Regions from separate parts of the Virgibacillus dokdonensis genome, predicted to be linked through region 2. Evidence: a T-box and tRNA genes for the amino acid it is inferred to sense, from the RefSeq annotation. Region 2 holds a T-box; the other holds one or more tRNA genes.

Region 1 (3,398 bases), 150 kb from region 2:
GGAAGGTTAAGGGGAAGCGTTAGCACTTCGGTGCGAAGCGTAGAACCGAAGCCCCAGTAAACGGCGGCCGTAACTATAACGGTCCTAAGGTAGCGAAATTCCTTGTCGGGTAAGTTCCGACCCGCACGAAAGGTGCAACGACTTGGGCACTGTCTCAACGAGAGACCCGGTGAAATTATACTATGCGTGAAGATGCGCATTACCCGCGACAGGACGGAAAGACCCCGTGGAGCTTTACTGTAGCCTGATATTGAATGTTGGTACAGCTTGTACAGGATAGGTGGGAGCCATCGAAGCGTGAGCGCTAGCTTACGTGGAGGCAACCGTGGGATACCACCCTGGCTGTACGAACCTTCTAACCCAGGGCCGTAATCCGGTCCGGAGACAGTGTCAGGCGGGCAGTTTGACTGGGGCGGTCGCCTCCCAAAAGGTAACGGAGGCGCCCAAAGGTTCCCTCAGAATGGTTGGAAATCATTCGCAGAGTGTAAAGGCAGAAGGGAGCTTGACTGCGAGACCTACAAGTCGAGCAGGGACGAAAGTCGGGCTTAGTGATCCGGTGGTTCCGCATGGAAGGGCCATCGCTCAACGGATAAAAGCTACCCCGGGGATAACAGGCTTATCTCCCCCAAGAGTTCACATCGACGGGGAGGTTTGGCACCTCGATGTCGGCTCATCGCATCCTGGGGCTGTAGTCGGTCCCAAGGGTTGGGCTGTTCGCCCATTAAAGCGGTACGCGAGCTGGGTTCAGAACGTCGTGAGACAGTTCGGTCCCTATCCATCGTGGGCGCAGGAGGTTTGAGAGGAGCTGTCCTTAGTACGAGAGGACCGGGATGGACACACCGCTGGTGTACCAGTTGTTCCGCCAGGAGCATAGCTGGGTAGCTACGTGTGGCAGGGATAAGTGCTGAAAGCATCTAAGCATGAAGCCCCCCTCAAGATGAGACTTCCCATCACTATAAGTGAGTAAGATCCCTCAGAGATGATGAGGTTGATAGGTTCGAGGTGGAAGCGTGGTGACACGTGGAGCTGACGAATACTAATAGATCGAGGACTTAACTAACCTTTTTGGTAGATGTACGTTGAATGATCTCTTATTTAGTTTTCAAGGTAACAAGGAAAAAATGACTTTTTTCAACAAAGATCTTGATTTTTTCACAAAAACGATTATAATAAGATTTGTGCCTCTTTGAAGCACAACATAACAGATAGCAACTTTGCCTGGTAGTAATGGCGGAGAGGTCACACCTGTTCCCATGCCGAACACAGTAGTTAAGCTCTCCAGCGCCGATGGTAGTTGGGACTTTGTCCCTGCAAGAGTAGGACGCCGCCAGGCATAGTCATTCTAATTGGTATTATTCCACAGTAGCTCAGTGGTAGAGCAATCGGCTGTTAACCGATCGGTCGTAGGTTCGAATCCTACCTGTGGAGCCAATGGAGAGCTGTCCGAGTGGCCGAAGGAGCACGATTGGAAATCGTGTAGGCCGTTACCGCGGCCTCGAGGGTTCGAATCCCTCGCTCTCCGCCACTATAAACTGTCACATACATAATTGGCCCGTTGGTCAAGTGGTTAAGACACCGCCCTTTCACGGCGGTAACACGGGTTCGAATCCCGTACGGGTCACCATTTGAGGAGGATTAGCTCAGCTGGGAGAGCACTTGCCTTACAAGCAAGGGGTCGCAGGTTCGAGCCCTGCATCCTCCACCAGTTCGAAAATGCTTGAAACTTTAATTTAGTTTTAGTAAACTGTTTTATAGGCTCTTGAAAATATCATTCATATCGCGGGGTGGAGCAGTCTGGTAGCTCGTTGGGCTCATAACCCAAAGGTCACAGGTTCAAATCCTGTCCCCGCAACCAATATTTGTTAGTTTTTTGGTCCGGTAGTTCAGTTGGTTAGAATGCCTGCCTGTCACGCAGGAGGTCGCGGGTTCGAGTCCCGTCCGGACCGCCACTTTAAACTAGTTTTGCTTTCATACATAAAACAAATGGCTCGATAGCTCAGTCGGTAGAGCAAGGGACTGAAAATCCCTGTGTCGGCGGTTCGATTCCGTCTCGAGCCACCATTTTTGTTTCCATATCGTGGAGGGGTAGCGAAGTGGCTAAACGCGGCGGACTGTAAATCCGCTCCCTCAGGGTTCGGGAGTTCGAATCTCTCCCCCTCCACCATTTTCATATTTAGGGGTATAGTTTAATGGTAAAACGAAGGTCTCCAAAACCTTTGATGTGGGTTCGATTCCTACTACCCCTGCCAATCATATGGCGGCCGTGGCGAAGTGGTTAACGCACCGGATTGTGGCTCCGGCACACGTGGGTTCGATCCCCACCGGTCGCCCTTTTTGTATATTGGGCCATAGCCAAGCGGTAAGGCATCGGGTTTTGATCCCGTGTACCCCAGGTTCGAATCCTGGTGGCCCAGCCATGAAGCGGAAGTAGTTCAGTGGTAGAACACCACCTTGCCAAGGTGGGGGTCGCGGGTTCGAATCCCGTCTTCCGCTCCAATTTTGTTTTTAGGATGGCGGTATAGCCAAGTGGTAAGGCAGAGGTCTGCAAAACCTTTATCACCGGTTCAAATCCGGTTACCGCCTCCAATATACTATGCCGGTGTGGCGGAATTGGCAGACGCGCGGGACTCAAAATCCCGTTCCCTTTTTGGGAGTGTCGGTTCGACCCCGACCACCGGTATCATTAAGATCGATATGACGACATTCTTACGGAATTTATTAGTAGGGATGTCTTTTTTTGCGTTGTATATAACATAGTACGTGCGATATTTGACACCCAAAGAACCAGATTGACATCTTCTATTCAGGGCGGCAGGCACGCCAAATCAATTTAATAAGGGAATTAACAACAAAAATTTTAGATTATTTGCTTTTTAAAATAAACGTGTTACTATATAAAAATACCCAAAATTGGAGATAAAGTATGCACTAATATTTCGATTTTGTCTATATCATCTCGATAAACTTAAACTTAGTATGTCTTTTGTTAATCATCAGTTTACTTACAGTATGAAACTTGAGGCGTGCGGCTGGTTTGAAAAACATCTTAGATAATAGTTGATCTTGGGAACAACTTGCTGGGGGACATAGGGCATACACCACAATCGGGCGCTATCGCGGGAAAAGAAAGCGCCCATTATTGCTTTCCGAGGCAATAGTGGGAATATTGTGTTGGTGGATTGAAAACAGAATGATTTACGCAGGATATAAATATTATTTACATTTTGCTACGGGGGTACTTATGAAAACTTATTATTAATTAGGTTGGTTTAGAAACTTTTTTCCTGAGAATCTGAAAAAGGTTTTAAAGGAAGATATCATTGATAGAAAATCAATTGTTATGTTAGCTCGAATCCGTCTCTTTATGAAGATAATGGTTCCACTGAACGGTCATGGCT
Region 2 (3,398 bases):
GCTTTAGCCCACATTTCTAACCATTTATCACGTTTAATATAGTATCTTCCTTGAAAATAGCTTTTCATCGTTGGCAGCAAGACATGAATTTTTGGATGGAACCTATCATTTTGTTTAACTATATCCAGCATACGAAAATAACCTAATGTAGCTTGCTTTACACTTTTATACTTAAACAATCGATTAAATCCAATAAGCAAATTATCTAAGGATTGGTTAATATGCTCTTCTGCCACATTTTCTAAACCTACATCTAGTAATAACCAATTAACTGGTTTCTGTTCATTCACCTTCGTAATAATGTAATGATTTGTATATGCTAGTTCTAATGATCTTTTCCAAGAAGAAGGCATCCTGAAACATCCCTTTCATCCATCTGAATTCCTTTACTTAACAAAATATAATAAATGAAATCATCCTATTAAGTTTGTCATCTTTCAAAATGTTCCGTTTTATTGAGCGATGATATAGAAACATCTTCCCTAGAACCTGTTTAGAGTTTTGGGAAGATGTTTCTTCTTTTATCTATATATGCAGTGATTTTATTAGCCAACAAACTTCCTTTACAATAGAAGTAGGCTCTAAATGCATTAAGCTAATTTTACCAAGCTGTATTTTTTCTTCCCTTTACGAATAATAATAAACTTTCCATCGAATGCGTTTTCTGCTGTTACATCTGTATTAACATCGGTTATTCGTTCTCCATTCATGGAAATAGCTCCATTGTTAATATCTTCTCTCGCTTGGCGTTTAGATGGTTCGATACCTAACTCAACTAACCAGTCGACAATATTTTTTGTTTCTTTGGAAGCTTGAAAAGTAGGCATGTCTTTAAATCCTTGTTCAATTTCATCTGCTGTTAATGATTTAACATTTCCACTAAAAAGTGCTTCCGTAATTTTCAATGCTTGCGTTAATGCTTTTTCACCATGAACAAACTTTGTCATTTCTTTTGCTAACACTTTTTGCGCTTCACGTTTATGCGGTTCTGTTTTCACTTTATTCTCTAATTCATCAATTTCTTCTTTCGTTAAGAACGTAAAGAATTTCAGGTATTTTATCACGTCTTTATCATCTGCGTTAATCCAAAACTGGTAAAATTCGTATGGTGTCGTTTTTTCTGCGTCTAACCAAATTGCTCCACCAGCTGTTTTACCAAACTTTGTTCCATCTGCTTTTAATAAAAGTGGAATGGTTAGACCAAAGACTTTCGCATCCTGACCCTCTTTTTTACGTATGAGGTCTAATCCGCTTGTAATATTGCCCCATTGATCGCTACCACCAATTTGTAATTGTACATTTTCTTCTTTAAATAGGTGATGAAAGTCCATAGATTGTAAAATTTGGTAAGAGAACTCCGTGAACGAAATCCCACTATCTAATCGGCTAGCGACAATATCTTTTGCCAACATATTATTGACACTAAAATTTTTACCGTAATCACGTAAGAAATCCAATATACTTAAGTTATGTGTCCAATCGTAGTTGTTCACGATCCTAAGTTCACTATCACCATCGAAGAATAATTTCTTCATTTGCTTCGTTAGCTTATCAACATTATTTTGTACCTTCTCTAATGTTTGTAATTGCCGTTCTGTTTGGCGTCCACTAGGATCACCAATAGTCCCTGTCGCTCCTCCAATTAAAATAACCGGTTGATGACCGTGTAATTGAAAGCGTTTCATCATAATGAATGGAATTAAATGACCAATATGCATACTATCACCAGTTGGATCAACACCGCAATATAAAGAAATCTTTTTCTCTTCAATTAAATCTTTTAATCCTTCAGCATCTGTTTGTTGATTAATAGCTCCACGCCATTCTAACTCATCAATAAGATTCATGCTTTTCCACTCCTTTAGTATAGTTTCTTATATAAGCTTAAAAAATAAAAAACGCCCTATGTCATAAAGACATAGGGACGATTCTAACCGTGTTACCACCCAAATTGCATCAATAGTAATAATCGTAACTATTGATACCACTCTCAGCAATTATATCGTTTGCTAATCCGCTTAGTGTTAAGCTAAGATACTCCAAAGTGTAATTCACAAGATTGTTTGTACTAGGTCACATCACCCCTAGCTTTCTAAATAACAGTGACAAGCTTGCTACTAGGCTCCTTCATCGTATGCGTCGTATAAGATTAAAAATATTATAGTGAATAAAAATGTATTTGTCAACGTTTTTGTTTTTGTTTCATACGTACAAGAGACCTCGCTATTGTCTACATTTGATCAGAAAAATTGGACTTGACTCCAAGACTTGCCGATTATCGTTTTTCTTATACTTTTACGTGTAAACGCTTGTACTTTCCTAAAAAAGTAACAAATAATATAACCCTTCAAACTAAAAACAAACATTTGTTCATACGTTCACAAGTAAGTATATCATCATAACTCATTCTAAGCATAATATAAATAATTATCTTTGTCTATAATATGATACCATAATCATTTATATTTTCGTTTCATTTGGCAACCATTTAATGCTAATTCTGGATACTTTTCATTAACTCTCTATACTTTTCTTCATCCGACTGAAAAGAATATCATACATATTATTCCCATGATATAATGAACGTTTCGTACGAGAGATGGTTGCTGTACTTGCCCCTGTTTCATCTTCAATTTGACAATATGTGTTATCATTATAAAGCATTTTTGCTACTCTAAATCGTTGAAGCATTGCCTTTATTTCATTGACTGTACATAAATCATCAAAAAAACAATAACATTCTTCTATTGTTTGAAGTTCTAAAAACGCGCAAAAAAAATCATCTAATTCTTCTCCACGTATTTCATCTATAAGCATATTTTTTACCTCCGTTTATATCTTTACCAATATCATTAACACATCAAAGGATTAAAGAATGACTTCAAAAAAACTTGCCTTATCGTCAAACTCTTTATGGCGAAAAACACCTTCGTTTCACTTATAAAGCTTAACAGTTTATTCTTTCCTATGGTGTAAACCATTTCACGCTTTCAGCCTATTGATTAAAAGCAACAGTTTAGCAGCTTACAATACCATTTCAAAATGAATAATATTTCACTACATATCACCCATCATGGCTACCTATAATAAAGCCAAAGAAATTCCCCCATTTTAATTAGGTAAGATTAGAGTCAATTATGATGATTTAATAAAAGAAAACGACATTTAATTATAACACCATTTAGGGTATTTGGATTTATTTTAAGCATTAAAACACACTGGTAATTTTTTCTATATTTTATTTCTCATTTAACCTTAACGAATTAAACTTATTCTCCTTGCCCCCTCAAGATACTTTTGGCATGGCAAAAGCCTTTGTTTTGCTTCTACTATAAAACCTAACATTTTTGCCATTCTATCATACAAGAGAGAAGTAAATGTGGGCTTGAGATATCATA

What was found. The T-box of region 2 lies ahead of tyrS (tyrosine--tRNA ligase). A T-box ahead of a tRNA ligase gene usually reads a tRNA of that ligase, here a tRNA-Tyr.
Region 1: it encodes a tRNA-Tyr, which carries the amino acid that the T-box ahead of tyrS (tyrosine--tRNA ligase) is inferred to sense. The anticodon was not compared.

Annotation. Positions count from the first base shown of each region.
Region 1 covers NZ_LT745763.1:857,113-860,510, forward strand. Annotated here, with positions in the region: rRNA gene B2C77_RS05715 (23S ribosomal RNA) at 1-1,060, shown strand, start outside; rRNA gene rrf (5S ribosomal RNA) at 1,218-1,333, shown strand; tRNA gene B2C77_RS05725 (tRNA-Asn) at 1,357-1,431, shown strand; tRNA gene B2C77_RS05730 (tRNA-Ser) at 1,434-1,525, shown strand; tRNA gene B2C77_RS05735 (tRNA-Glu) at 1,550-1,624, shown strand; tRNA gene B2C77_RS05740 (tRNA-Val) at 1,630-1,705, shown strand; tRNA gene B2C77_RS05745 (tRNA-Met) at 1,779-1,855, shown strand; tRNA gene B2C77_RS05750 (tRNA-Asp) at 1,873-1,949, shown strand; tRNA gene B2C77_RS05755 (tRNA-Phe) at 1,986-2,061, shown strand; tRNA gene B2C77_RS05760 (tRNA-Tyr) at 2,080-2,164, shown strand; tRNA gene B2C77_RS05765 (tRNA-Trp) at 2,176-2,249, shown strand; tRNA gene B2C77_RS05770 (tRNA-His) at 2,258-2,330, shown strand; tRNA gene B2C77_RS05775 (tRNA-Gln) at 2,343-2,417, shown strand; tRNA gene B2C77_RS05780 (tRNA-Gly) at 2,422-2,496, shown strand; tRNA gene B2C77_RS05785 (tRNA-Cys) at 2,513-2,586, shown strand; tRNA gene B2C77_RS05790 (tRNA-Leu) at 2,596-2,680, shown strand; partial or broken gene B2C77_RS05795 (Type 1 glutamine amidotransferase-like domain-containing protein) at 3,293-3,398, shown strand, end outside.
Region 2 covers NZ_LT745763.1:712,003-715,400, reverse strand. Annotated here, with positions in the region: gene B2C77_RS05070 (protein rep) at 1-353, opposite strand, end outside; gene tyrS (tyrosine--tRNA ligase) at 591-1,847, opposite strand; T-box leader at 1,918-2,140, opposite strand; gene B2C77_RS05060 (YerC/YecD family TrpR-related protein) at 2,515-2,817, opposite strand.